3 regions of the Nocardia sp. X0981 genome follow, and region 3 is predicted to be linked to each of the others. Evidence: riboswitches for the same ligand, from Rfam matches in the RefSeq annotation. Region 3 holds a riboswitch; each other region holds the start of a gene.
The links. A riboswitch is a leader RNA that binds a small molecule or an ion and turns the genes downstream of it on or off. The one in region 3 is predicted to bind cobalamin.

Region 1: linked by a shared signal. The riboswitch ahead of ACYR7D_RS19395 (FecCD family ABC transporter permease) and the one ahead of metE (5-methyltetrahydropteroyltriglutamate--homocysteine S-methyltransferase) in region 3 are both predicted to bind cobalamin.
Region 2: linked by a shared signal. The riboswitch ahead of ACYR7D_RS20270 (ABC transporter substrate-binding protein) and the one ahead of metE (5-methyltetrahydropteroyltriglutamate--homocysteine S-methyltransferase) in region 3 are both predicted to bind cobalamin.

Annotation. Positions count from the first base shown of each region.
Region 1 covers NZ_OZ372435.1:4,419,452-4,429,340, reverse strand. The annotation lists gene ACYR7D_RS19405 (phosphatase PAP2 family protein) at 1-1,281, shown strand, start outside; gene ACYR7D_RS19400 (YwaF family protein) at 1,293-2,003, shown strand; cobalamin riboswitch at 2,354-2,571, shown strand; gene ACYR7D_RS19395 (FecCD family ABC transporter permease) at 2,681-3,733, shown strand; gene ACYR7D_RS19390 (ABC transporter ATP-binding protein) at 3,733-4,503, shown strand; gene ACYR7D_RS19385 (ABC transporter substrate-binding protein) at 4,503-5,513, shown strand; gene ACYR7D_RS19380 (TetR/AcrR family transcriptional regulator) at 5,659-6,282, shown strand; gene ACYR7D_RS19375 (nuclear transport factor 2 family protein) at 6,500-7,237, shown strand; gene ACYR7D_RS19370 (lipase family protein) at 7,599-8,759, shown strand; gene ACYR7D_RS19365 (hypothetical protein) at 8,905-9,609, opposite strand; gene ACYR7D_RS19360 (DUF7873 family protein) at 9,855-9,889, shown strand, end outside.
Region 2 covers NZ_OZ372435.1:4,599,622-4,609,510, reverse strand. The annotation lists gene ACYR7D_RS20280 (ABC transporter ATP-binding protein/permease) at 1-644, opposite strand, end outside; gene ACYR7D_RS20275 (ABC transporter permease) at 641-1,615, opposite strand; gene ACYR7D_RS20270 (ABC transporter substrate-binding protein) at 1,623-3,224, opposite strand; cobalamin riboswitch at 3,260-3,416, opposite strand; gene ACYR7D_RS20265 (LLM class F420-dependent oxidoreductase) at 3,585-4,433, shown strand; gene ACYR7D_RS20260 (DUF5313 family protein) at 4,463-4,867, opposite strand; gene ACYR7D_RS20255 (MarR family winged helix-turn-helix transcriptional regulator) at 4,902-5,372, opposite strand; gene ACYR7D_RS20250 (hypothetical protein) at 5,571-6,104, shown strand; gene ACYR7D_RS20245 (SAM-dependent methyltransferase) at 6,307-7,182, shown strand; gene ACYR7D_RS20240 (hypothetical protein) at 7,253-7,456, opposite strand; gene ACYR7D_RS20235 (MBL fold metallo-hydrolase) at 7,629-8,354, opposite strand; gene ACYR7D_RS20230 (helix-turn-helix transcriptional regulator) at 8,411-8,977, opposite strand; gene ACYR7D_RS20225 (FAD/NAD(P)-binding protein) at 9,688-9,889, shown strand, end outside.
Region 3 covers NZ_OZ372435.1:6,034,431-6,044,319, forward strand. The annotation lists gene ACYR7D_RS26775 (YceD family protein) at 1-240, opposite strand, end outside; gene ACYR7D_RS26780 (DivIVA domain-containing protein) at 351-1,097, opposite strand; gene ACYR7D_RS26785 (GtrA family protein) at 1,318-1,887, shown strand; gene coaD (pantetheine-phosphate adenylyltransferase) at 1,855-2,340, opposite strand; gene rsmD (16S rRNA (guanine(966)-N(2))-methyltransferase RsmD) at 2,344-2,937, opposite strand; gene ACYR7D_RS26800 (pyruvate carboxylase) at 2,934-6,332, opposite strand; cobalamin riboswitch at 6,685-6,823, shown strand; gene metE (5-methyltetrahydropteroyltriglutamate--homocysteine S-methyltransferase) at 6,998-9,265, shown strand; gene recG (ATP-dependent DNA helicase RecG) at 9,555-9,889, opposite strand, start outside.

The sequences.
Region 1 (9,889 bases), 1.6 Mb from region 3:
GACCAAGCGGTCGCCGATCACACGACCGCCCTGGTTGCCACGCACCCGCTACTGCGCGATGTCCTCACCACCGTCACCGCTCTCGGCGCGACCGTCACGCTGGCCGGGATGCTCGCCGTCGGGGCGCTCTGGCTACTGCTGCGTCGTCTCCCCCGGCTCGCCGGATATGTGGTGCTCACCGGCGTGGGCGGGCTCATCCTCAACCCGGTCGTCAAAGAGCTCGTCGCCCGACTACGACCGGTGGTGGAAACCCCCGTCTACCGGACGGACGGGTGGAGCTTCCCCAGCGGGCACGCCATGGGTTCACTGGTGTGCTACGGCATTGTGCTGCTGGTTTTCGCACCCGCGCTGCGCACCGGCACCCGACGTGTGGTGACGGGGTGCGCCGTCCTGCTCGTAGCGGCTGTCGGGCTCAGCCGGATAGCACTGGGCGTGCACTACCTCACCGACGTCCTCGCCGGCTGGTTGCTCGGATCGTTGTGGCTCACCGCGGTCACCGTCGCCTTCCACCGCTGGCGTGGCGACGCCGGCCGCACCGGCACCGGCCCGCTGCCGGGTGAGGTGGCGCCGGACGAAAAGGACGATTTACGGCCGGTTCCGATGCGGCACACGCCCACGATGCCCCACCCGTGGCGCGGCCTCGGTGAACTCGCGGTGGCGTGGGCGCTGCTCGCCGGACTGCTCACCGGCATCGGCACGCTGGTACGCGACCTCGCACCCGGGAACCCGGTCGCCCGGTGGGATCACGGCGTCGTGGCGGCACTGGCCGAGCACCGGGACCCCACGCTCGCCGCTGCCCTCGACGTGTTCGGCGAACTCGGCAACACTCTCGCCGTCATCACCGCCGCCCTGATCATCGCCGCGCTCGCGGTGGCGGTACTCCGGAACCGGCGGCCGGTGGTGTTCCTCGGTATCGCGCTGCTGGGAGAGATCACGCTGTTCCTCACCGTCGCCGCGATCGTCGACCGCGACCGCCCCCGGGTCCCCCCTCTCGACCCCGGCCTCCCCCCGACCGCGAGTTTCCCTTCCGGCCACCTCGCCGCCGCGCTGACCCTCTACACCGGCACCGCCGCACTCCTGTGGTTCACCACGCACCGCCGGCGGTACCGGATCCTCGCCGCCGCGCTGCTCCTGATCCCCCTCCTGGTAGCGGCGCAGCGGCTCTACACCGGGGCGCATCACCCCACCGACCTGCTCGGCTCGCTCCTACTGGCCTCCACATGGACCACGGTCGCCTGGTGGGTCGTCCGGCCCGTGCCGATCGCTCCGGGGCATCGCTAGAGTAGCCAGGCGTGGAGCCACCGACGGCGAAGGAATTCTCCGCATACGGGCTGTCGCACTGGATCGTGCTCGCCGTGTTCGCGACGGGGGCGGTGATGGTGGTCCTGATCGGACGAAGACAGCGTGACACTCGCACCGTACGCCACTTCGGCCGGGCGTTCGGTGCGGTGACCCTGGTGCTGTACGCGGTGATCTACCTCGCCACAGCATTCCCGCCGACGGTCGAGCGCTCGATCCCACTGCGCTTGACCGATCTCGCGACTCTGGTCGCCGGCTACGCGCTGTGGTCACACCGGCGCTGGGCATACGCGCTGACCTACTACTGGTGCCTCACCCTCAGCACGCAGGCGCTCCTGTCCCCGGCGTTGGAGAGCCCGGACTTCCCGCACTACGAATTCCTGGCCTTCTGGGCGATCCATCTGCTCGTGGTCTGGGCGGCGATCTATCTGACCTGGGGTGTGGGAATGCGCCCGGACTGGCGTAGCTACCGGTTCGCGGTGGCGGCGACGATCGCGTGGGTGACGGTCACTTTCGCCGTCAATTCATTCGCCGGCACCAACTACGGTTTCGTCAACCGGAAACCCGCGACCCCGTCGCTGCTCGACGTCCTCGGACCATGGCCCTGGTACCTGGGCACCGTGGCTGTCCTGTTGCTCATCGTATGGGCGGTGATGACCTGGCCTTGGGTCCGAGCCGGTTCCTCCTCGGACAACCGCCGGTAGGAGATACCGCCGCGCACTCCGGCGCCGAGGCGTCCACCGGATCGCGATCGGTTCGCTCCCGACCGACGATCCATGCCGCGATCCGGACGCGGCGATCGCCCCTTCCCGGAGAGCGTACGCCACAGCGGCATCCGAACCCATCGCGCGGCCGCGGCGGAGAGCGGCCACGAACCGGCGTTCACCGAGCGCGGCCCGGGAACTGTCGCCACATTCGTCGTGGAAACGCGACGTATTCGGGAACACCGTCGTCACACTGCCGCCGGCCGGCCACAGGCCCGTCGCCGCCCCCATCAGGGCCACCGCGCATCCGGCGAGCCCGCGACGGCAACACCTCGCGAACCACCGGAATGCTACTGTGACCGTGCGCTGGTTGCCGCCCGTCTCCGGACAGGCGGCTCGTAAGAGGGAATCCGGTGGGAATCCGGAGCTGCCCCGCAGCGGTATGTGGAAACGACCGCGGTCATCAGCACTGGGCCCACGGCCCGGGAAGCGACCGCCAGTAGGCGAGACCGGAGATTCCGGTGTCCTGTCCACGAGCCCGAAGACCTGCCCGCGCGGCCGCGCCGACGGCGCGGCCTCTGTCGACTCCGAGGGAACGGTTGACGAGATATGGGTCGTGTGGTGCTCATCTGTCCGGTGGACATTCGATATGGGACGGTGCGGGTAGAGCTGTACCGATGAGAACCGTCGAGAGGCGCCGGCTGCCCGTCGCCGTACCGGTCCTCGGCTCGATCACGGCGCTGGTGGTGGTCTGTGTGCTCGCTCTGGCGCTGGGTGCGGCCCCCATCCCCTGGCGGAACACGGTCTGGTTCCTGTGGGCCGAGCTCACCGGCGCGACGGTGGTCACCGCCGATATCGCCGACTACCGGATCGTCGTCGACTCGCGGTTGCCTCGCGTACTGCTGGCGGCCCTGGTCGGAGCCGGTCTCGCCGGAGTGGGACTGCTGGTTCAGGCCATGGTTCGTAACGCACTCGCCGACCCTTACGTCCTCGGGATCTCCTCGGGTGCCTCGGTGGGCGCCACCGCGGTCGTACTGTTCGGGGTCTTCGGCACGCTCGGTGTCTACGCGCTGTCGACCGCGGCCTTCGCCGGGGCGCTGGGCGCCACGGTGCTCGTCTATCTGATGGCACGTTCGGCCTCCGGGCTGGTACCGCTACGGCTGGTACTCACCGGCACCGCCATCGGTTACGGCTTCTCCGCGACGACCACGGTGCTGGTGTTCACGGCCCCGCACGGAGACGCCGCCCGTTCCGTGATGTTCTGGCTGCTCGGGAGTCTGGCGGGAGCGAGCTGGCAGATGGTGCCCCTGGTCGCCGCGGTGGCCGCGCTCGGGCTGACGGTGCTCGCCGTATCCGCGCGGCACCTCGACGCACTGTCGATGGGGGACGAGGCCGGTGCCGCGCTCGGTCTGAACGCCGCCCGGTTCCGGATCGTGCTGTTCGTGGTCTCCGCCGCCATGACGGGCTGTTTCGTCGCGGTCTGCGGGGCGATCGGTTTCGTCGGCCTGGTGGTACCGCATATCGCCAGAATGCTGGTGGGGGCCGGTCACCGGCGACTCGTTCTCGTCGCACCGCTGCTGGGTGCGGTGTTCCTGGTGACCGCGGATCTGGTCTCGCGGACGCTCGTACCGCCGCAGGAGCTTCCCCTGGGCGCGATCACCGCCGCGGTGGGGGTGCCTGTTTTCGTGCTGTTGATGCGCCGCCGTGGTGCGCTGGTGGAGTACGGCTGATGCGGGTCGACTACGAGAACGTCACGGTCGAGTTCGACGGGACGGCGGTTGTCGAGTCGGTGACCCTGGCCGCCGAACCGGGCCGGTTCATCGGCATCGTGGGACCGAACGGCAGCGGGAAGTCCACCCTGCTGCGCTGTCTCTACCGGGCATTGGCACCGACAACCGGCCGGGTCCTGGTCGACGGTACGGATATCGCGGCGATCAGCATGCGGGAGAACGCCCGTCGGGTGGCCGCGCTCACCCAGGATACGAGCACACCTTTCGATTACACCGCCGCCGAGGTGGTCGCCACCGGACGCCTGCCGCATACCGCGCTGCTGCGCGGCACACGCCGGCGCGATCGGGAGATCTGCGCCGCGGCGATGGCGACGGCCGATATCGGTCATCTCGCCACACGCGGCTTCCTGTCGCTGTCGGGCGGTGAACGCCAGCGGGTCCTGATCGCGCGGGCGCTGGCCCAGCAACCGCGGGTACTCGTCCTGGACGAACCGACCAATCATCTCGATGTCCACCACCAGTACAGCGTTCTCGCCGCGGCGCGAGATCTGGGCATCACCGTGGTCGCGGCGCTGCACGACCTCAATCTGGCCGCCCAGCACTGCGACCGGATCTTCGTCCTGCACGCGGGCCGGCTGGTGTGTTCGGGCAGCCCGCACGAGGTGATCACCGCGGAGGTGATCGCCCGCTGGTTCTCGATCGGCGGCCATATCGTCGAGCACCCGCGGCTGGGTGTCCCGCAGATCATTTTCGACCAGAAGGAACGCTGATGCGATCTTTTCCGCTGCTACCGGTACTCGCTGTCGCGTGTGTGCTCGGCACGACAGCGTGCGGTGCCGAGGTACAGCAGGCCCCGGCGAACGCGGCCGGTGCGTCGGTGACGGTCACCAACTGCGATGCTCCGCTCACCGTCGACGGTGTGCCCGAGCGAGTGGTCACCAACGACACCGGGATCACCGAGATGATGTTCGCCCTCGGCCTGGCCGACCGGATGGTGGGCTATACCAGTTACCCCGGGAAGGAACGCGATATCGCCACCTCACCGTGGCAGACCGATTTCGAACGTGTACCGACGCTCGGGGATGCCTTCACCCGGGAGGTCGTCCAGGCCGCCGCTCCCGATTTCGTCTTCGCCGGCTGGAACTACGGGTTCAAGGAGTCCACGGGTCTCACCCCGGACTGGGTGCGCTCGATCGGCGCCGTGCCGTACCAGCTGACCGAGGCATGCCGACAGCCCGGGACGAAGCGTCGCGGGGTGATGGAACCGCTCGACGCCCTGTACACGGACCTGACCAACCTCGGTGAGATCTTCGGGGTGCGCGAGAAGGCGGACGAACTCGTGTCCCACTATCGTGAACAGGTCGCCGGAGCCGCGGACAGCGCGCCGGACGGACGGGAACCGGCCCGGGTCTTCCTGTTCGACAGTGCGACACCGGAACCGTTCACCTCGGGCCGCACCGCCGCACCGTCGCAGATCATCCGGGAGGCCGGCGGCGCCAATATCTTCGACGATCTGAACGACTCGTGGACCACGGCCTCGTGGGAGGCCGCGGCACAGCGCGACCCCCAGGTGATCGTGATCGTCGACTACGGCGCCGGCCCGGAGAACTCGGTCCGGGCGAAGATCGAGCAGTTGCGCCACCATCCGCTGATGGCCGGTACGACGGCCGTCCGCGCCGGCAACATTCTCGCGTTGCCCTATGCCGCGCTGGTCGAAAGCCCACGTAATCCGCAGGCGGTCGTCACCGTGGCGGATTTCCTCCGGTCCAGAGGATATTGAGCGAGCCGGTTTCCGTCCGCCCCGGCACCGGTGGAGCCGGATCTCGAACGACCGGGCAACCGGCCGCGCCGAGAGGAATCACCCGATTCATCTAAAATCGGCGCGTGGCGACGAATCGAGCCGGGGCCTATCCGGGGATGCGGCGGTGACCGCTCCCAAACTGTGGCGCGGCCAGACACTGCGGGACCGGTCCGGTGAACGACGCGAGCAACTTCTCGAGTGCGCGTTCGACCTCCTCGGCGCCGGGGGTGCCGCCGCGGTGACCATGCGCGCGGTGACACGACAGGCGAATCTGAGTCCGCGCTACTTCTACGAGAGTTTCGGTAGCCGCGAGGAACTCCTCGCGGCGGTCTACGATCGGGTCGAGGGCGGTCTGCGCGAACGACTCTCGGCTATCGATCCCGGACCGGATCCGCATTCGGCCATTCGGACCGGTCTGCAAACCTGCGCCGATTTCTTCGACGAGGATCCCCGGCGAGCGCGAGTGTTGTTGCGCGAGCCGCTGGCCGACGATACGTTGCGCCGACACATCACCCAGCGCACCCCGGCGGCCGTCCGGGCGCTGGCCCCCCTCCTCGGCGACGGGGCGGACGACCTGTTCACCAGCAGCGACGACACCCTCGTCGTCATGGGCACGGCTCTGGCCGGTGCGTTGACCGCGGTCTACCTGGAATGGGCCGACGGCCATCTGGTCATCGACCGGGATCAACTCGTCGATCGCGCGGTCACCATCGTCGTATCCCTGTTGGGCCTGGCTCTCGGGCAATGACTTCGCGGTCCGGCCCGAGGCCCGCGCCCCGGCCGACCACCCGCCTGCGAACCGGTCACCAATCCGGCGGAACACATTGACATCACGTGATTCAACATGAATCATACGTTTCACGTTGCCGTTTCGCCGCGCCCACAACAGACCATCCCCTCGCGCCGGCACCGGCCACGCTCGCGTACGCGCCGGCGAGGCCGCTCCTTCTCCAGAGAGGACCGCGATGTTCACCGAGGAAAAATTCCAGCAGGCCCTGCGCACACCGCGACTCGCCCGGCCGGTACCGGAATTCCTGACGGCCAATCGGGGCACCCCGGTACGCGCGATCCCCGAACACGAACTGCAGGCCACCACTCGGGCATGGTTCGACGATTTCGAACGCAAGCTCGATTTCTACAGCAAGCTGGACGTGGACCTGACCTGGCTACTGGACTGGGCCAAGAAGTACTGGTGGAGCTGGATCGACCGCGATATGAGCTACAACCACGAGCTCTACGCACCCGATATGCGCTACACCGACGTTACGACTTTCGGCCGCACCATCGTCGGGATCGACGACTTCGTCACCTACAACATGGCCTTCTTCGACGCCATCCCGGACTGGCGCTACGACCCCCTGCCCGGTCAGATCTACATCGATGTGACCCCGGACCACAAGGTACGCACCGTGATCCGCTACATCGGCAGCGGACACTGGAGTGGCCCACTGCGCCTCTACCCCTATGACGGCAGCGGCCCCACGCTCTACGGCACCGGCCGCTTCATCCAATGCCCCGCCGTCGACCGTTACCACTTCGACGAACACGGTCTTCTCGAGGAAGGCGAAACCCTCTACGACGCCCTCGATGTCACCCAACGTTCCGGGGTACTGCCCCGAGACGACAGCTGGCAGTTCAAAGCACTCTTCGCCGCCTCCCGCCTCCCCGCGGTCGCGGCGCGGATACGAGGCGACGGCCGCTGAGACCGGCCCCGCACGGGCGGCGATCGAGGTGGCCTCACCCAGCGGCCGGCGGATACCGCCGCGACCCGCCCGGGGCCGGAGCGGCGGCGGCCGTCCACCGGACCGGCATCGGCCGGTCACACGATGGATAGCTGTAAAGTAGCCATCTGTCACCACCCCTCCGGAGGAGAAGCGGTAACTCGCCGCATTACGCATGCGAACGGGCATTTCCGTTCAATACGAGATCACCCCGTTCTGTCGTGATAGTTTGCTGACCCGAGCGATCTGTTACAGCTGCGAACTGGCGATTGCGGCGAACTACTCCCTGGAGGTCAAGATCGTGACTCGTCCTTTTCTGCGTTTTCTGGGCGCGCTCGGCGGTATGGCATGCACGCTGCTGATGACCACGACGGCAGCTGCCGACCCGATATATCCGCGCCCTGATCCGGACCCGTTCTACGCCGCTCCGGCCGACCTGGCGGCGCACCGGCCCGGTGACGTGCTCGGCGTACGGCCCCTGCCACCGGTGGCGGTCTTCCCCGGCGCCACGGTCCGGCTGGTCAAGTTCCGCTCCACCGATTCGCGGGGCGCACCGATCGCGGCGACCACCACGATCGCCACCCCCGCGAACCATCGCCCCGGCGCCCCACTACTGTCGTACCAGCACTTCATCAACTCACTCGGTACCGACTGCGCGGTCTCGCACCGGCTCTACGGCGCCGATGTGAATCTGGCGACGATCATGCCGGTACTGGGCGCGCTGCTGCAGCGGGGGTGGAGCGTAACGCTACCGGATCATCTGGGCCCGCATTTCGCCCTCGGAGCCGGACGCCTGGGCGGCCAGATCACGCTGGACAGCGTCCGGGCCCTGAAACGGGTACCCGAACTCGGCCTGGCGGACAGCCCGTCGGTACTGGCCGGCTACTCCGGTGGTGGACTCGCCACGGCATGGGCGGCCGCGCTGCAGCCGTCCTACGCCCCCGAATTGCGGCTCGCGGGCGCGGCCATCGGCGGAGCCCCGATGAACCTGGTGGCGATGGCGCGGGGCCTGGGCCACAACCCCCACCCGGCTTTCGGATTGGCGATGGCGGCGGCGATCGGCCTGGAACGGGAGTATCCCGACCGGGTACGGATCAGCGGGAATCTCAATGAGCGCGGCCGCGCGCTCCGGGACTCGATGGCCAACCTCTGCACCAACGATATCCTCGCCGTCGGCGCCGGTGGCAGCGCTCACGAGTTCGCTACGGGACCTTCGGTCTTCGAACAGCCCGATGCCTGGGCCGTGGTGGAGGAGAACAGCGTGGAGCTCTACCCCGGTGTTCCGGAAATGCCGATATTCGAATGGCATTCGCCGGACGACCCGCTGGTGCCGATCGCCGCGATCGATAACACCAACCGTCGCTGGTGCGCGGCCGGGGTGCGCCTGCAGACGCTGAAGGTTCCCGCGTTCGAACATCTGACCGCGGCGGTTGCCGGTGCTCCCGCGATGCTCGGATGGCTCGAGGGCCGAGTGCGCGGCGAGCCGGCACCCGTGGCCTGCTGACGAACCGGCATCTCCCGAGGCGACCGGGTCGCGTGCGCCCGGTCGCCCCGAGTCGGCCCGGCACCCACCGGTGATCGGCCGTGTGGGCGCCGGGTTCCGTCCGGCCGGCTGATTCGTCGCCGGCCGGTCACGCGCCCGAGCGGGTTCAGTTCCCCGCTCGGCCGCCCCGCCCGCCCGCGGCCGAGTGCCCGAAGAAGAACCCGAGGATCAGCAGGATCATATTCACCACGACCTCCGGAACCACCGTGTGCGTGAACATCGCGATCACCATCACAACGCTGAACACGACCAGCAGGAAGGCACCGATGAGGACCGCCAGCGGTTCCCGCTGGAGCCGCGACCAGCGCATCGTCGAGCGGCGTTCCTTCAAATCCTGGGCCACCTTCCGCAATTCGATCTCCAGAGCGGTATCCCGCGCATCCTCGGTCACCGATGCCTTCGCCACCACTTCCTGCGCACGCTGGATCTGATCCGCGACCATCTGTCTCGCCACCGGGTCGTGGATCGCCGAATCGGCCACATGCCGAATCTCGCCGAGTTCCCGGCGGGCCGTGGCATTCCTCAGCCCGACCTGCAGTTCCTTACGGAGTTCCGCGAGCCGGCGCAGCATGTACGCCTCCCCCACCACATCGGTGACCCCGTTGGTATCGGTGATATCGAACGGTCGCCGGTTCTGCCGAGGGACGATCTCCATCATGTTCTCGGTCCGGGACAGCCACGCCGCGAAATCGTCCGGTGCGGCACCGTCGAAAGTGTGGGGGATACCGAGTTCCTTCTTGATGTTGTTGCGGACGGCTTCGCGGTTCTCCGGCGAAGCGTCTCGTTCTTCCCGCTGCTCTGTGCGACCCAACGCATTCCTCCCACACCGACCCGTGCTTGCCGGCTCAGCGTACGGGCTCCGCGCCGCCACGGACAGAGGAGCGAACCGGTCCCGAGCCGGGAGATACCGCTGCGCGCCGCACCCGCGCCGATGAGCCCGGGCGCCGGCGATCCCGGCACCGCCCGGGAGCGGGGACGAAATATCGGTGGCGGTCGCGACAGCGCCCGGTTACGGTGACTTCGGCCGCGACACAGTGGCCGAAGGAGGGAAAACCCGTGTCCACCAAGCTGAATCAGCTCATCGCCATCGA
Region 2 (9,889 bases), 1.4 Mb from region 3:
GCCCAGTCCGGCGACGGCGGGCGCATGCCCAGCCCGAGGAAACCGCCGACCGCCACGATCGAAATGACACCCGAGAAGCGGATGCCGGCATCGGCCAGCACCACCGCTCGCAGATTCGGCAGCACCTCCACCACGGCCACCCACCACAGCGGTTCGCCCCGCGCTCGCGCCGATTCCACATACCCCGCGGTCGCGAGATCGTGCACCGCGGTGCGGACTATGCGCACGATCCAGGGCACCGAGGCCACCGACGCCGTCAGCAGCACGGCCGTCGGCCCGGCACCGAGAGCCGTCGCGATCACCGCGAGAAGCAGGAACCACGGGATGACCACCACCGCGTCGACCGGCCGCATGAGCCAGGAATCCGCGCGCGGCCGCAACCCGGCGATCAGCCCCAGGGCCAGCCCCAGCGTGTAGGCGACGAGCAGCGCTACCACCGCGATCCCGAGCAGCGCCCAGCCTCCGTGCAGAAGACGCGAGAGCACGTCGCGACCGACCACATCGGTGCCCAGCGGATGCCCCGGGCCCGGGGGCCGGAACGGAGCTCCGACCGAGGCCGTGGGCGAGTGCGGGGCCAGTAGCGGGCCGAGCGCGACCACCCCCAGAACGCCCGCGAGAATCACCGACCGCCACGCCCTTCTCACGACCGGCCCTCCCCCACCAGAGCCCTGGCGCGGGGGCTGACCAGCAGAGCGAGCATATCCGCGAGCAGATAGACCCCGATGCCGAACGCGGCCAGCAGCACCGCGGCGGACTGGACGAACGGGTAATCACGGGCCGAGATCGCGGTCAGCAATTCCTTCGACACCCCCGGATAGGAGAACAGGGTTTCCACGACGGCGATCCCGCCGATGAGACCGGCCACTGACCCCGCGAGGGGGTGGATGGAGGCGGATACCGCGTTGGGGGCAACGTGCCGCAGGAGCAAGCGGAGGCCGCCGACACCGTTCAGCCGGGCGGTCCGGATGTAGGCGGAGGCGACGACCTCGGTGGTCTGCGCCCGCACGATCCGGGCCGGATGCGGTGACAACCCCAGCAGCAGACAGACCACCGGTAGGACCAGTATCTCCGGCCGGTCCCAGACACTGGCGCCGGTGGGCACCAGCGATACCGCCGGTACCAGCCGCAGCGACAGCGCGACCACGGCCACCAGCAGCACACCGAGAACGAACGACGGTATCGATTCGACCGTCAGGGCCGCGACGCTGATCACCCGGTCGGTCCGGGAACCCGGCCGGGCACCGGCCAGCAGGCCCAGCCCGAGCGCCAGCGGAATCAGCAATACGATCGTCAACAGTGCCAGCGCGGCGCTGTTGGCCAGCCGATCGAGCAGAACGTCGGCCACCGGCCGGCCCGATATCAGTGACTCACCGAGATCACCGCGCAGGAAATCGGTCACCCATTCGGCGAACCGGATCGGCGCGGGCCGGTCCAGTCCCAATTCGGACCGCAGGGCGGCCAACTGCTCCGGTGACGGGTCGCCTGCCCCACTGCGGGACAGGATCACCACCGCCGCATCCGAATCCAGCAACTCGAACAATCCGAAGACGAGCACCGTCACGGTGCCCAGCACACCGACACCGGCCCCGGCCCGCCGCAGGAAATAACGCAGCACGGCGGCCTCAGCCCTGGGCCGCGAGCCAGGTGGTGGCGTAATTCGCCCAGTCGTCGGTCCCCGGGACACCGGGGCGCATTCCCCCGACGATATTGCGTGCGGCGTCGGGTCGTCTGGCGAAGCTGTGCAGGATGTAGCCGCCTTCGTTCCACAGTTCTTCCTGCAGTTCGAAGTACAGCTCGCGGCGCCGCTGCGGGTCCATGGCGGCGCGGGCCTGCGCGAACTTCGCGTCCCAGGCGGGCCGGCGCCAGCCGGTACCGTTGCTCGGGGACGAACTGGTGGCGGTCTGGCCGTAGAAGTAGTCGAGGCTGTAGTTCCACCAGCCGATATGGGTCAGTGGCCGTTTCCCGGTGACCTGGGAGAAATAGGTATCGGCCGGAGTGGATTCGAGCCGGACGGTGATTCCGGCCGCTTTGGCGTGCTCGGCGAACAGGGTCGCCGACTCCACCATCCCCGGCATGCCGTCGGCTGTCGGCAAGGTGACCTCGAGGTTCTCTTTACCGGCCGCGCGCAGTAGTTCGCGGGCGCGCTGCGGATCACAGGTCCGCTGGGGCAGGGTGTCGTTGTAGAAAGGGGCACCTTTCCCGTAGATATCGTTGCCGATCTCGCCGTACCCGTAGTAAACCGAATCGACCATCGCTTGCCGGTCCACAGCCAGCCGCATTGCCTGCCGGACTCGCACATCATCGAAGGGCGGCAGGTCGACACGCATTTGAAGAGCGCCCATCAGGCCTTCCGGAGGAACGATCACGGTTGCCGTGGGGTCGCTCTCCAGATTGCGGGCCTGCAGATAACTCAGCTCGTGCACCACATCGGCCTCGCCGGACAGGAACGCGTTCATCCGCGCCTCGGTCTCGGCGATCTGAATGATCTCGACCTCGTCCAGCGGCGCCGGTCCGTCCCAGTGGCGATCGTTGCGCCGCAGCAGCGTCCGGTCACCGGGCGACCATTTCGCCAGCGCGAACGGACCCGTCCCCACCGGCAGGGTGTGTTCGCCGAAGTCCGTGGTCCCCTCCTTGACGATGTAGCAGTACCAGCCCGCCAGTACGGAACCGAAGTCGGCGAGGGGCGTTTTCATCGCCACCAATACGTCCAGTTCACCATCGGCCCGGGTCCGGGGCATATCGACCATCGCGAGATCACCGGCGGAGGAGCGCGCCGGGTCCAGCATCCGTTCGAAGCTCCACAGCACGTCCCGCGAGGTGAGCGGACTGCCGTCACTGAACACCACGCCCGGCCGCAGCGAGATCCGCCAGACGCTCCCGTCGGCATTCGGTTCCAGCGACCGGGCGAGCCGATAGCGCAGGGTGAGGTCGTTGTTGTACGCGACGAGTTTGTCCCAGACGTTCTTCGATACCGCACCGCCGGCGGAACTGCCCGCCTCGTGCGGATCCAGCACATCGGCGGTCGCGGATCGGCCCGCGATCACCGACCGCAGCCGGCCGCCCGGTCGCGGCGGGCCTGCCGGGGGCCCGGACGGCCCGCCGCCGGTGCCGCAGCCGGTGAGGACCGGGACACCGGCCAATGCCGTGAGCCCGATCAGCCCCGCGGTCCCGGCCAGCAGCCGTCGACGGCCGAGACCGGACCGACCTGTTGTGGAGTTGTTCATAGCCATCCTCGTGGGTGTCACCCGTTACCGTGGGCGCAGGTGTCCTGGCTCCCGGATCGACGCATCCCCGCCGGCCTTCCGACCCGGGTAGGTCGTGGCCACGCATGGCGGATCGCTCCTCGGTGACAGTTGCGGGACAGCCCCGGATTCCCACCGGTGTTCCCTGCACCGGAACAAACGTTACCGGCAGACCGTCACGCCGGAGGCGAACCGGTCACCCGAACGGCACGGCCGTCTCACTCTTCGCTCGGCCCGCCGCAGCCGGATCGTGAATCGGCGGGCGGGCGTCTCGAACGAGCCCGCCGGACACGCCGAGGCCGGGCTTGATCTGGAGCGCACTTCAACTCCTAGCCTGTCGATATGCGATTCGCGTTCAAAACTGCACCGCAGGAAACAACCTGGGCCGATATGTTGACCGTCTGGCGCGCCGCGGACGATATCGATATCTACGAATCCGGATGGACCTTCGACCACTTCTATCCGATCTTCGCCGATTCCACCGGCCCGTGCCTGGAAGGCTGGACCACCCTGACCGCCCTGGCACAGGCCACCGAACGCTTACGGCTCGGCACGATGGTGACCGGGGTGCACTACCGGCATCCCGCGGTCCTGGCCAATATGGCCGCCACCCTCGACATCATCTCCGGTGGTCGCCTCGAACTCGGTATCGGCGCCGGCTGGAACGAGGAGGAATCCGGCGCCTACGGCATCGAGCTGGGGAGTATCACCGAACGCCTCGACCGGTTCGAGGAGGCCTGCCAGGTACTCATCGGGCTGTTGAGCCAGGAGACGACGGATTTCGACGGCAAGTTCTATCAACTGGCCGCCGCCCGCAACGAACCCAAGGGCCCACAGCGTCCGCACCCTCCGATCTGCATCGGCGGCAACGGTGAGAAACGCACCCTCCGCATCACCGCCCGCTACGCCCAGCACTGGAACTTCGTTTCCGGAACCACCGCGGAATTCGCCCGTAAGCGCGATGTGCTGGCGGCACACTGCGCCGATATCGGTCGCGACCCCACGGAGATCACGCTCTCGGCGCAGAAGCGGCTGGACCCGCGGCTCGGCTACGGCGAGGTCGTCGACTGGGCGGCCGCACTGGGCGCCGAAGGCCTGGAACTCGCGATCATCTATCTACCCACTCCGCACGATCCGGCCGTGCTGGAGCCGCTGGCCGAGGCCATCCGGGATTCCGGGCTCGCTTCGTGAGCCCGGCCCCTCGGGCCCGCGCCACCGCCTCAGCCGCGGCCGTGGCGCAGTTCGTAACCGGCGCGTTCCTCGGCTGCCCGGCGGAGCCGGTCGGCGGTGGCCAGCGCGGGATCGAGACCGTGCTTGACCAGTAGGTGGCGCCGGTACACATACATCAACGCGATCGTGAAGAAGGCCAGCGGAAGGTACAGTAATCCGGCCATCGAGAGGCCCACCCACAATGGTCCCGGCACCAGAAGGAACAGACAGAGAAGCGGAATCGGCGGGACGAGGAAGCGCAGCAGATACCGGCGCGCGGCCCCCGGGCCCGTCTGGTCGCGCAGGACCCATTGCCGCATGGACGGCGGCAGCGTCGCTCCGCAGATATAACTGACGCGCTGCCCGATCGTCGGGGTTCGTTCGGTCACCGGATCCTCCTGTTTGTACGAGCTCATACCACGGTGCACGGCGGTCGGCCGTCCGCACGGTTCACGGTTCGCCGTCCGTGCGGGCCGGCCCCGCGCGCCGGGCGGCGGTGTTCACCCGGATCAGGATCTCCCGCAACGCCTCGAGATCCGCGAGCCCCACGCCCAGGCGTTCGACGACGGCCGCGGGAATCCTTTCGGCCTGCTGCCGCAAGCGCCGGCCCGCGCCGGTGAGGTCGACCACCAGGGCGCGCTCGTCACCCGGATCGCGCCGACGCGTGACGAGACCGGTGGTTTCGAGTCGTTTGAGCAGCGGTGAGAGGGTGGCGGAATCGAGCTGGACCGCCTCGGCGATGGCCTTGACCGACATCGGCGCATCCCCCCAGAGCGCCAGCATGACCAGATATTGAGGATGGGTCAGACCCAGCGGTTCCAGAAGCGGCCGGTAGACGGCGAGTACGGAACGGTTGGCAACCGCCAGCGCGAAGCACACCTGCCGCTCGAGGCGTAGGGGATCGTCGATGTGGACGCTCATGACTTTCTCCGCTCGCTCTCACCCTGCCGGCACAACCGTACCCACTAATAGTTAATGCACAAACTATTAGTGGGTCAACTCACAGGCCACCCCCCTCGGAGCTGTCACGGTTTAGTAACGGAACCCGGGGGTAGGACGGCTCTTGTCGGCGCTCTCGCGCAGGGAAGGCGCGGAGCTGGACAGAGATGAGGAGCCGGGATGTCGGGCGAGAAGAACGAGTCGGATATCGAACTGAGGGTCTTACCGCTGTCGGGGATGCAGCTACAGTGGCGCGGCGCGGACCACTGCTTCCGTGTCACCCACCCGCGGCCGGTAGGCGCGATCCTCACCGAGGCCGGCGAGGACGAGCTGCTGTGGCGGCAGTGGCTGGGTCGTGCGGATATGGCAGTGGGCGTTTCCGGACCGCTCGGTGTCGCCGCCCCCGGCCGCTGGTGGGTGGCGTGGGGCGAATACGTGGGCGAGGAAGTGACGATCACTCTTGCCGACGGCTCCACGCCACAGGTATGGATCGTGGGCGGGTTGTGGGTCGGCGAATGGAGCGGCCCCGAACAGACAGCGGTGGTCACCACCGCGACCCAGCGCACCGAGGTCCGCTTCGCTCCGCCTTCGTTCCTGCCACCGCCGTTGGCCACGCTGGGCGAGGGCGCGAGCGGCTGCTGGGTACACGTGGAAACACCGGCCACCTTCCGGCGCCACGACTCCGCTCCCGCGCTGAGTATGCGGGCTTCGTAGGACGCGGCCCGGAGGCCCGGCCGAAGGAGGGGCGGACGAGCTCCGGGGTCCGCGCCGCGATGACCCACGCGGCTCCGGCCGCGATCGGCGGAGCAGCCGCCGCACCCCGCCACCTCGCAACATAGCCATAAATTCTGTTGCCGTGTTACCTTCGGGAACACCTTCGTGAGAGGGTGACCGCCCGGTATGTAACGGAGGCGCGATGATAACCGACACCGCTGCAACGAGCAGCGTCCGGCCTGTCGGCGCGGACACCGACCGGCCCAGCATTCCTCGTGTCTACGACTACAGCCTGGGCGGCAAGGACAACTACGCGGTGGACCGGCACGCGTTCGAGCGGATCCGGCAGATAGCGCCACGCCAAGGCGATGTGCACCGTGCGAACCGGCGCTGGCTCGCCCGTGCCGTCCGGCTGCTGGCCGAAAGCGCGGGCATCGAACAGTTTCTGGATCTCGGCGCCGGAATGCCCACGCGCGACCCGCTCCATATCGTCGCCCAGGAGTGCGGGCGCCGCGAGGTGAAGGTCGTGTACACCGATCACGATCCGTTGTGCGTGGCGCACGGGCGAGCGATGCTGGAACGCAACGAGAACACCCGCTATCTCCCGGGTGATCTCACCGATGCCGCGGCAACGCTGGACAACGCCGGGCACCACCTCGATATGCGGCAGCCGATCGCGGTTCTCCTGGGCGCGGTTCTGCATCACCTCGGCGAGGAGGACGATCCCGCCGGCGTCGTGTGCCGGTACATCGACCTGCTACCCGCGGGATCGTATGTGGCGATCACCCACTACTGCGATCCCGGCCCCGAGCACCCGCAGCTGCACGAGCTGGCCCGGCAACTCGAATACGCGCATCTGGAAACAGGACTGGGCCCCGCCCGGTACCGGAACCCGGAGCGGATCCGCGAATTCTTCCACTCGCTCGACATGGTGGAGCCGGGACTGACCCCACTCGACAAGTGGTGGCCGCAGGGCCCGCCCACCCGAGCCGGGGCACCCGAAGAACAGCTCGTCCTCGGAGGTCTCGGCCGGAAGCCGGGGCCGGGCCTCGTGCGCACCCTGCCGTTGCGGCGGTGACACCCACCGGCCCACCTTTCACACCACCCGCACCGGTCCCGGTTGTCCCCGCAGCGCGACCGGGTGTGGTTCAGCGGCGGACGCGCCGCCACTTCCACGAGCGGCCGCCGGCACCCACGCGCGCGCCGGTACCGAACCCCGCGAGATGCAGGGAGATCAACAACAATCCGACGATGACGAGGGTGCCACCGGTGATGGCATCACCGAGGGTGGCATCCGCCAGATCGAAAACGAGCGCGAGACCGAACGCTACAGCGGCGGCAACGGCGAGCATGAGAACCTCCTGGTGTTCCACCGGAAACGATGACACGCAGCCGAGTTCATCGAGTTCCTGTGCCCCGCATACCCGCATATCGCGCCGGTACACGTGCGGACGTGAACCGGCCGGCGCGATCCGAGAGGTACCGTGCGCCAACCTCTCCCGCGGTCGCGCTACCGCCGGCCCCTCACTCGTGTACACCGAAGCGGGCCGTCAGCGCGTCCCGCTGTCTCCGCACGAAATCCGCATCCACCACCGCACCGTGACCGGGCACGTACACGGCATCCTCCCCGCCCAGCTCGAGCAGCCGATCGAGCGCGGCGGGCCAGCGTGACGGTATCGCGTCGGGCCCGGCCTGCGGCTCGCCCGATTCCTCGACGAGATCACCGCAGAACACCACGACAGGATCGCCCGGCACGACGACCGCGAGATCGTGGCCGGTATGTCCCGGGCCGGCATCGACCAAGGAGATCTCCCAGCCGGCGCTCAGCTCCACCGTGGTCGTATCCCGGACGTACTCCTGGGGCCGCACCAGGGTGTCGGCGGCCTCCCGGGCCACGACCGCGTCGAGCCCGTTGCGGACCGCGTCGGCCCGCATCTCGTCGCGCCCGTCCCGGTACACCGTCTGCGCGCCGGCAGCGGCGAAGAACCGCGCGGGCGTGAACGCCACCGCACCGAAAACATGGTCGAAGTGGTAATGGGTGAGCGCGACACCGGTGACCGGCCGGCCTGCCAGCCGCTCCGCCTGCTCCCGCATCCGGGCACCCTCCCCCGGACTCGAGCCGCCGTCGACCGCGAACACGCCATCGTCTCCGATGATCAATCCGAACGTACAGTCCCACACCGGCAACCGGCACCGTCCCACCCCGTCCGCGAGCCGCTCCCACCCCAGCTCTTCCCACCGCGCCGCCATACCCGGAGGGTATTCGATCCGCCCTGTCGTGCCGGAAACCGGTCGCTTCCGGACGCTCAGCCGGCCCGGGTCCGCCGCAGACGGCGGACCCGGGCCTCCTCGGGCGCCACCAGCGGCTCGTAATGCTCGGTGTAGAGCTTCGCGACCAACTCCCCCCGAGTCCCTACGGCAACCTTCTCGAAAACCGCCTTCACATGGTCCCGGACCGTATGCGGCGACAGGAACAACCGGCTCGCGATCTCAGCTGTGGACAATCCGCGCGCGATCAGTTCGGTCACTTCGTGTTCCCGGGGTGTCAGTTCGTAGGCGGCGACGATCAGTGTGGCGATCTCCGATCCCGCCGCAGGCCCGATCGTCATCGCGATCATCTCGTCCATACCATCGGCGGTATTCAGGTACGAGGCATGACACACCAGCCACCCGCTGGTGAGCGCGCGCATCCGGATTCGCGCGTTACCGTGCGTCTCGCGCGCACGGGCCACCGTGCTCCGAATCCACACCGGCAGGGGCAGGGCGATACCGGCCGAGGTCGCCGCGCGAGGGCCCGGCGGCATATCGGCGAGGAACCAGCGGGCCTCCTCGTTGATCGACCTCAGGTTGCCCAGACGGTCGAACAACAGCATTCCGGGCGTATCGGAGGGTCGGCGCGGTGACTCCGTGCTCCGGGCGTACGAACGCAGCCGCTGCGCGATCGGACTCGACAACGCGCCGGCAACCGCCAAATCCTCGGCACAGAAGGGTTTTCGACCGCACTCGCGGAACAGGCTCAGCTGTCCCCAGGATCTACCGTCGACCCGGAATACAGCACGCAGCTCGTCTCCGAAGCCCCGTGGCCGCATGAAGTCCCGATACAGCGGGCTCGACGAAGGACGATCACCGGTGCTCGCACACAGCCCGGCAGCCGGGAACGGAGAATTCGTCAAGGACCGGAAAGGATTGACAGCATCAGCGCGGAATTCCGATTCCCAGTAGATGCCGCATCCACCCCGCTGGAGGTTTTCGATTCGCACCGGGGCCGCGGTCAATCCGTTGATCGGGTCCGTGGCAACCCATACGGCCGCGTCGAAAGGCATGACGCGGCGCAGGCGCTCCGACGTCACGGCGAACAAGCTCGTCGCGTCGGGCGCCGTATCGATGCCCGCACGGAGACTGCCTCCCGGAGCGGAGGTGGACGTATCCATAACCGCCATGCTTCCCGTGCGGAAGTATCCGGACAATCCCCCATTCGAGGGAGGCCCCCGGAACAACCCCCGATCGAGGGATCGGATCCCACCCGCCGACCGGCAAAGCTGGTCGGCACGCAGTCGCCGAGACGCGGCAGAAGGGAACGATCATGCGAATCGGAATAGTCGGCGCGGGAATGGCCACGGTGGCCCTCCTCGACGCGCTCGCCCGCTCGGGCACCGAAGTGGAAGAGATCACGGTATTCGAGAGTTCACCCGCCGTCTGGCGCGGGCGCGCATACCAGTGCGACCAGGAATCCGTACGAGTCAATGCCCCGCCGATGGCCATGACCGCCCGAGGCGGAGACCTGG
Region 3 (9,889 bases):
GAGGGTACCGGTGACGAGCACACCCTCGGACACCGACTGCAGCCGCAGATCGAGTTCGACCTCGGAACCGACGGGGACCCCGATCAGATCGAGTCCGAGCCGCTCGGTCGTGGTGACCGTGCGGCGCAGTTCGCGCATCGTTCCGGGGGCGCGACCGAGGCTGCGGACATCCAGCACGAAACCCGCGCCGTGTGCACGGGGTGCACCGGAGCGCGAGCGCGCGGTGGTATCGGCGGGCATCGAAATCACTCCACTGGTTCGGTCGGCAATGGTGGTTTCTCGCCGGAATCGGCAGGCAACCACTCCACAGTACGCGAATCGAGGTCCCGCCCCCAAAACCGGCGAACGGACTAGCGGCCGAACTCCGCGGCGTAGTCCGGTACACCCGCCCCGTTGCGCAGTTGCTGGCGGCCGCGGCCGACGGTGCGCAGTGCCCCGGCGAGGGTTTCCTCGAATTCGGCGAGTTTGGTGTCGACGTAGTGGTCGCAGTCGGCGCGCATCCGGTCGGCGTCGGCGTGCGCGGCATCGATGACCCGAGCCGATTCCGCGTGGGCCGCCCGCACCACCTCGGTGTCCTCGACGAGCCGCCGCTGTTCGGCCTTCCCGTCGGCCACCGAGCGGTCGTAGGACGCCTGGCCCGCCTCGACCATACGATCGGCCTCGGCGCGGGCCCGGCCGGTCACCGCCTCGTATTCGGCCTTGGCGTCGGCGATCAGGCGTTCGGCCTCCGCGGTGGCCGTATCGACCAGCCGGTCGGCATGCGCGGTGGCCTCGGCGACCATACGGTCGGCGTGCGCTTTGGCATCGGCGAGGAGCCGGTCCGCTTCCGCGCGGGCGGCGGCGACGGTTCCGGCCGCCTGGTCGTCCGCGGTGCGGATCGTCTCCTCGGCCAGTCCGCGGGCATCGTCGACGATCTTGTCCCGATGGTCGAGAACGTCCTGGGCGTCGTCGATCTCGGCCGGTAGGGCATCGCGGACATCGTCGAGGAGATCGAGCACTTCCGGGCGCGGGACGATGCAGTTACGCGTCGCCGGTATCCCGCGTGCCTCCTCGACAATCGCGACCAACTCGTCGAGCGACTCGAATACCCGGTACATACTCACTGTCCTCCTGCTGACGATCGGCGAATATCACGCCGTTCCCAGTGTGCCCCGGCTGCTGTGCTCCGCCGAGCCACCTTTCGGTGTGTCGTTACTTCCACCGGATATCCACAGATTCGACAATCGAACTGGAGAAGTGTTCTCCGCTTGGTGTTAGATTCGTAGCAGCCCCACCGCACCGCGGCGGCGAATGTCACTTGCCCGATCGGAACCGCCCATGACCATCCTGCAGCTGCCCTCCTCGAGGACACTGACTCCCGCGGATATCGATTGGCCGGGCCCGTTCACGCCCGGCGCGTGGCAGCGGCGACTACTGCGATCTCTGCGCGGCGATCGCCCGTTCCCGCAGCTGATCCGGTTCGCGCTGGTGGGCGGGCTGAGCAATGTTTTCTACGTGCTGCTGTTCCTGAGCCTCACCGGAGCCGGGACACTGCCGGCCAATGTGGCCGGCTCACTGGTGAGCACCGTGCTGGCCAACGAGTTGCACCGCCGGCTCACCTTCCACGCGGCGGAGCGGGTCGGCTGGTTCGCCGCACAGTGGGAAGGCGGCGGCCTGGCGCTACTCGGACTGGGTATCAGCACGGCGGCGCTGGCCGTGCTGGAAGTCGTGGCTCCGGATCTGGCCGACCCGGCGCGGGCGGCCGCGGTCCTGACCATCAGCGCCGCGGTGGGCGGATTACGTTTCCTGGCGTTGCGCGGCCTGGTGTTCCGGCCGCTGCGACGGGCACGGGAAGTGACCGCGCTGCGGGCCGGATCAGCTCGCGCGCTCGGCCAGCCGGTCGAGTAGCCGCTTGTGCACCAGCGGCGGCAGCATATCGCTGACATCACCGCCGAACGCCGCCACTTCCTTGACAAGGGAGCTGGACAGATAGCTGAAGGCGGGGTTAGTGGCGATGAAGAAGGTGTCGACCCCGGAGAGCTTCTTGTTCATCTGCGCCATCTGGAGTTCGTAACCGAAATCACTGGCATCGCGCAGCCCTTTGACGATCGCGGTGATCCCCTGTTCCCGGGCGAAATCCACGGTCAGCCCGTCCCAGGACGCGACCCGCACGTTCGGCAGGCCCGCGGTGGCATCGCGCAGCATCTCGATCCGCTCGGCGACGGTGAACATGCCCTGCTTCTTCTTGTTGACCATCACGGTGACGACGACCTCGTCGAACTGGGCCGCGACCCGCTCGAACACATCGAGATGGCCGTTGGTCACCGGGTCGAACGACCCCGGGCACAATGCTCCTGCCATGGGTCAGACGCTAGCAGGTGCGCCGGGATTTCCGCCGATGGCGCCGGTGTACACGGCCGACTCGACCCGGGTCTCGCCGTAGCGCCGCGCGGCACGGCCGGCCAGTCCCGGGGGCCAGGCGATCTCCGCCGACCGCACCGAACGTTCCACCAGCAACAGCGCCTCCGGCGCGAGCCAGCCGTGCTCGACGAGAGCGGTGAGATCGGCGTGTACGGCACCGGTGGGCAGATCGTAGGGCGGATCGGCGAAAACGAGATCGAATGTTCCCGCACCGCCGTGCGCCAGCACCTGCGCCACCGAGCCGATCCGGACCTGCGCCCCGGTCAGGCCCAGTTCCGCGATATTGCCGCGGAGCACCGCCGCCGCCCGGCGATCGGATTCCACCAGCAGGGCCGCCGCCGCACCACGCGAGAGCGCCTCCAGTCCCAGAGCACCCGACCCCGCGTAGAGATCGAGCACCCGGACCCCGTCGAGATCCATCCGGGCCTCGATCGAGGAGAACAGCGCCTCACGCACCCGGTCCGAGGTCGGCCGGGTCCCGGCGGGCGGCACCCGTAGCCGCCGGCCGCCGGCGATCCCGGCCACGATCCTGGTCATTCGGAAGCGCGAGCGGTCAGCTCGACCAGCAGGTCACCACCCTCGACCTGCTGCACCTGGGTAATGGCCACCCGGCCCACCACGCCGCCACGCGGGGCGGTGATGGCAGCCTCCATCTTCATGGCCTCGATGGTGCCGATGGTATCGCCGGAGGCGACGGTATCGCCCTCGGCGACCGTCAGTGTCACAACGCCGGCGAACGGGGCGGCGATATGGTGCGGATCGTTCTTGTCGGCTTTTTCGGCGGCCGGGATCTCGCTGGCGATGGAGCGGTCACGGACCGAGACCGGGCGCAGCTGGCCGTTGAGAATGCACATGACGGTACGCATCCCCCGCTCGTCGGGTTCGGAGATGGCCTCCAGGCCGATGAGCAGGATGACGCCTTTCTCCAGTTGCACCCGGTGTTCCTCGCCGTGGCGCAGCCCGTAGAAGAACTGGTTCGCCGAGAGCCCGGTGGTATCGCCGTACTTCTCGCGGTGGGCGAGGAATTCGGCGGTCGGGCCGGGGAACAGCAGCCGGTTCAGCGTGGCGCGCCGCTGTTCGGAGGTGCCCGCGAGCCCGGTTTCGTCCTCGGGGGTCAGCGGGGTCTCCGGTTTGGCCGCGCCGCGGCCCTCGAGTGCCCTGCCACGGAAGGGTTCGGGCCAGCCGCCCGCCGGGGTGCCGAGTTCCCCGCGCAAGAAGCCGATCACCGAATCGGGGATGTCGTAGCGCCCCGGATCGGCCGCGAAATCCTCGATCTCCACCCCGGAGCCGACCAGCGACAGCGCGAGATCACCGACCACCTTCGACGACGGGGTGACCTTGATCAACCGTCCGAGCAGGCGATCGGCGGCGGCGTACTTCGCCTCGACCTCTTCGAAGCGGTCACCCAGGCCCAGCGCGATCGCCTGCTGACGCAGATTCGACAGCTGCCCGCCGGGAATCTCATGGGTATAGACGCGGCCGGTCGGGGCGGGCAACCCCGATTCGAACGGCGCGTACACCTTGCGCAGCGCTTCCCAATACGGTTCCAGGTCACAGACATTGGCCAGGTTCAGGCCGGTGTCGTATTCGCTGTGGGCCGCCGCCGCGACGATCGCCGAAAGCGCGGGCTGGCTGGTGGTCCCGGCCATCGCGGCGCTGGCGCCGTCGACCGCGTCGGCCCCGGCCTGCCACGCCGCGAGATAGGTGGCCAGCTGTCCGCCCGGAGTGTCGTGGGTGTGCACGTGTACCGGTAGATCGAAATTCGACCGCAGCGCGGTGACCAGTTTCGCCGCCGCCGGAGCACGGAGCAGACCGGCCATATCCTTGATCGCCAGCACATGCGCGCCCGCGTCGACGATCTGCTCGGCCAGCTTCAGGTAGTAGTCCAGTGTGTAGAGCTTCTCGTCGGGGTCGGTCAGATCGCCGGTGTAGCTCAGCGCGACCTCCGCGATCGCGGTGCCGGTTTCCCGGACCGCGTCGATCGCCGGGCGCATCTGGTCGACATTGTTCAGCGCGTCGAAGATCCGGAAGATATCGATACCGGTTTCGGTGGCCTCGGCGACGAAGGCGCGCGTCACCCGTTCCGGGTAGGGGGTGTAGCCCACGGTGTTGCGGCCGCGCAGCAGCATCTGCAGACAGATGTTCGGAATCGCCTCGCGCAGCGCGGCGAGGCGCTCCCACGGGTCTTCGTAGAGGAACCGCAGGGCCACATCGTAGGTGGCGCCGCCCCACGCCTCGACCGACAACAGTTCCGGGGTGAGACGCGCGACGTGCCCGGCGACATCCAGCAACCCGTTGGTGCGTACCCGCGTCGCCAGCAACGACTGATGCGCATCGCGGAAGGTGGTATCGGTGACCCCCACCGCCTTCTGTTCCCGCAGTGCCCGCGCGAAACCCTCCGGCCCCAGCGCCAGCAGCTTCTGCCGCGAACCGTCCGGCGGCGGTACCGACAGGTCGATCGCCGGCAGTTTGTCGTGCGGGTACACCGCCGTCGGCCGGGCACCGTGCGGTTTGTTCACGGTGATATCGGCCAGATAGTTCAGGATCTTGGTGCCGCGGTCGGCGGACTCGCGGGTGGCCAGCAGACCCGGGCGTTCATCGATGAAGGAGGTGGTGATCCGGCCCGCCGTGAAATCCTCGTCCGCGAGTACCGCGAGCAGGAAGGGAATGTTCGTGGTGACACCGCGGATCCGGAACTCCATGAGCGCGCGCCGCGCCCGCGCCACCGCCACCGGGAAATCCCGGCCCCGGCAGGTGAGCTTGACCAGCATGGAATCGAAATAGGCCCCGATCTCGGCGCCGAGATTCGCGCCACCGTCCAGGCGGATACCGGCGCCGCCGGGGGTGCGGTAGGCCGTGATGCGGCCGGTATCGGGCCGGAAACCGTTGGCGGGGTCTTCGGTGGTGATCCGGCACTGCAGGGCGGCACCGCGAATGGTCACCGTGTCCTGAGCGAGCCCGAGATCGGCCAGGCTCTCCCCCGCGGCGATACGCAACTGCGATTGCACCAGGTCCACATCGGTGATCTCCTCGGTCACCGTATGCTCGACCTGGATCCGCGGATTCATCTCGATGAACACATGGTTCCCGCGCGCGTCCAGCAGGAATTCCACCGTACCGGCGCAGCTGTAACCGATCTCGCGGGCGAAGGCGACCGCGTCGGCGCAGATACGGTCGCGCAGCTCGGGGTCGAGATTCGGCGCGGGTGCCAGCTCGATCACCTTCTGGTGCCGCCGCTGCAGCGAACAGTCGCGCTCGAACAGATGCATCACATTGCCGTGGGTGTCGGCCAGGATCTGCACCTCGATATGGCGCGGGTCGACCACGGCCTGTTCCAGGAAGACGGTCGGATCACCGAAGGCCGATTCCGCCTCCCGCGAGGCTGCCTCGATCGCCTCCCGCAGCGCCGCGGGCTCGGCGACCCGCCGCATACCCCGGCCACCGCCACCGGCGACGGCTTTGACGAAAAGGGGGAATTCCATGGATTCGGCCGCCGTCAGCAGTTCCGCGATATCGGCCGAGGGTGCGCTGGAAGCCAGTACGGGCAGCCCGGCCGCCTTCGCCGCGGCGATCGCGCGGGCCTTGTTCCCGGCGAGTTCGAGAACCTCGGCCGACGGCCCGATGAAGGTGATCCCTTCCCGTGCGCAGGCCGCGGCCAGATCCGGGTTCTCCGACAGGAAGCCGTACCCCGGGTATATCGCATCCGCGCCGGCGGTCTTGGCGGCCTCGATGATCGCTTCGACGGAGAGATACGCACGAACCGGATGGCCCTGCTCACCGATCTCGTATGCCTCGTCCGCCTTCAGGCGGTGGACCGAATTCCGGTCCTCGTGCGGGAAGACGGCAACCGTCCCGATACCGAGCTCGTACGCCGCGCGGAAGGCTCGGATGGCAATTTCGCCGCGGTTGGCAACCAAGACTTTCGAGAACATTGACCCAAGGTACCCGGCCCCACACCCAGGTTCGACAGCGAAGTCCACTTCGCAGGAACTTCACAAAGCGGTTTCGCATCGCTGCGAACCAATGGTCACCGTGGCGTCACGGCTCACCGCCCGCGGGGGCGGGCTGTGCGGTACCGCCGTCCCGGCCAATATCCGGCTATCCTCCCTGCACCCGCGCCCGCGTGGCCGGCCGGAATCTCTACGCCGCCACTCCGAGTGCCCGAGCGAACCGGGTACCGGAATGGAACCGGGCTAGAGTGGGTCCCGCAGCTGGTTCGCCGGCCGGACGAATTGGAGCCCCGAACGTCCGCCCCGGCGTCGAAGCCCGCGACGCGCGGGTGAGAGGGAATCCGGTGGGAATCCGGAACTGTCCCGCAGCGGTGAGCGGGAACGACCGCCGTCATGAGCACTGGGCACACAACCCGGGAAGCGACGGCCAGTAGGTCGGCCGGATCGGCCGGTGCCCGCGAGTCCGAAGACCTGCCCGTTGTACCGGATACGCCGTATCCGGTGACCACCGCCTCGTGGACAGGGCGGCACGGTCCACCAGTGTCGACATCCGAGCCCGGCCGTGCGCCGGGCTCGTCCGGGGTCTCATCGGTGCCCGTGCACCCGCGTAAGGCGATGGTCGTCGAACTTCAGCACTGGAGAACACCATGACTTCTCTTTCGCGAACACCCTTCACCGCAACGGTTCTCGGGCTCCCCCGGGTGGGGCCGCGCCGCGAGCTCAAACGCGCCACCGAATCCTATTGGGCCGGGCGCAGCGATGCCGCGCAGCTGCGCGAAACCGGTCGTACGCTGCGCCGTGACCAGTACGCCGAACTGCGAGCCGCCGGCTTGGACTCGATACCGGTGGGCACCTTCTCCTATTACGACCAGATGCTCGATACGGCCGTGCTGCTGGGCGCGCTACCACCGCGGGTCGCCGATATCACCGATCCGCTGGACCGCTATTTCGCCGCCGCCCGCGGTACCGATTCGGTGGAGCCGCTGGAGATGACCAAGTGGTTCGATACCAACTACCACTATCTGGTTCCCGAAATCGGCCCCGAGACGACCTTCGCGCTGCATTCCGCGGAGTTGCTGGCGCAGGTCCGCGAGGCGATCGAGCTCGGCGTCGCGGCCCGGCCCGTCGTCATCGGGCCGATCACCTTCCTGAAACTGGCCAAGACGACCGGCGGCGCCGGAACGGACCGGGTGGACGAGCTGATCCCGCTGTACCGGGAGCTGCTGCGGGAATTCGACGCGGCGGGCGCGGAGTGGGCGCAATTCGACGAACCGGCGCTGGTCACCGACCTGACCGGCGACGAGCTGGCGGCCGTACGCCGTGTCTACACCGAGCTGACGACCGGCCGGGACCGGCCCGCGCTCCTGGTCGCCACCTATTTCGGGGATCCGGGTCCAGCGCTGGCCGCCCTGGCCGGAACCGATATCGAGGGCATAGCCATCGATCTGGTGTCCGGCACCGATATCGCCGCTCCGGCCGCGGTACCGGCGCTGGCGGACAAGCTCGTGGTCGCGGGTGTGGTGGACGGCCGCAATGTCTGGCGTACCGATCCGGACCGGGCGTTGTCCACGCTCGCCACCCTGCTCGGGTCGGCGCGGTCGGTGGCGGTGTCCACCTCGTGCTCCCTGCTCCACGTGCCGTACACACTGGCCGTGGAAACCCGGTTGGACGACACCCTGCGCTCCTGGCTCGCTTTCGGGGCGGAAAAGGTCGCCGAGGTCCGGTTACTGGCCACCGGACTGAACAAGGGAACCGAGGCGGTGGCGGCGGAGCTGGCCCGGGCACGGGACGCGGCGGCGAGCCGCCGGGCCGATCCTCGGATCAGCAACCCGCGGGTGCGGGCCCGGCTGGCGGCCCTGGGGCCGGATGCCCTCCGGCGCGGTCCCGCCGACGAGCGGCGGGCCCTGCAGCAGGACCGTCTCCAGTTGCCTCCGCTGCCGACCACCACGATCGGTTCCTATCCGCAGACCCCGGCGATCCGGGTGGCCCGCGCCGCGCTGCGCAAGGGCGAGATCGATCAGGCGGAATACGAGCGCCGCATGCGCGCGGAGATCAGCGCGGTCATCGCCCTGCAGGAAGAACTCGAACTGGATGTGCTGGTGCACGGCGAACCGGAACGCAACGATATGGTGCAGTACTTCGCCGAACAGCTCGACGGTTTCGCGGCCACCGATATGGGCTGGGTGCAGTCTTACGGCACCCGCTGTGTGCGGCCGCCGATTCTGTTCGGTGACGTCGCGCGCCGGGCGCCGATGACCGTGGACTGGGCGACTTTCGCCCAGTCGCTCACCGGTAAACCGGTGAAGGGCATGCTCACCGGGCCGGTCACCATCCTGGCCTGGTCCTTCGTCCGGGACGACCAGCCGCCGGCGGATTCGGCGCGCCAGATCGCGCTGGCCATCCGGGACGAAACCGTCGATCTGCAGAACGCGGGTATCCGCATCATCCAGGTCGACGAACCGGCGCTGCGCGAATTGCTCCCGCTGCGCACAGCGGATCAGCAGGCCTATCTGGACTGGGCGGTGCAGGCGTTCCGGCTGGCGACCTCCGGGGTCGCCGATTCGACCCAGATCCATACCCATCTGTGCTATTCGGAGTTCGGTGAGGTGATCGACGCGATCGCCGGCCTGGACGCGGACGTGACCTCGCTCGAGGCGGCTCGCTCGCGTATGGAGGTACTCGACGATCTGAACGCCGCCGGCTTCGCCGCCGGTGTGGGCCCCGGTGTCTACGATATCCACTCCCCCCGGGTGCCCGGCGTCGCGGAGATCACCTCGGCCCTGCGTGCCGCGATGAAAGCCGTACCCGCCGATCGCCTCTGGGTGAACCCCGACTGCGGCCTGAAAACCCGTGGCCCGGCCGAAGTGGAGGCTGCCCTGCGGAATATGGTGACCGCCGCCCGCGCCGTGCGCTGATCCCCCGGCCCGGGCCGCGCGCTACACCGGCGCGGCCCGGGCCCGGTCAGCCGTCGAGTTCCCCCGCCCCCGATTCGCGGCGTCTCGTCCGCTCGGCCACACATTCCGGGCAGCGCCGCGTCATCCGCAGCACCGGCCGCACCCACGACTGCGGCGTCGTCCGCGGACGACGCACCGACCGGCAACCCTGTTCTTCTTCCATCCGACCGACCCTTCCCCTCGGCGATATCGTTCACCGGGTTCGACGCCGTTCGCGATGCCCCGGTTCCCGTTCACCGGGCTTTCCGGGTCAGGATTTCGCCAGATACTCCAGACGCTCGGAGTCGACGGCCGCGTCCATCATCGCCGCCAACCCGGGGTGCCGCGTCAGCCCGGGATCCTCGTCGACCACCGCGCGCGCCAATTCCTGCGCCGCGGTGATCACTTCGAGATCGTCGAGCAGGGAGAGCAACCGCAGCGAACGGGCGGTACCCGACTGGGCGGAGCCCAGGACATCGCCTTCGCGCCGCTGCCGCAGATCGAGCACCGACAGCTCGAACCCGTCGGTGGTCGCCGCGACGGCCTCGAGGCGGGCCATCGCCGGCCCGCCGGGAGCGGCATCGGTGATCAGCAGGCACAGCCCGG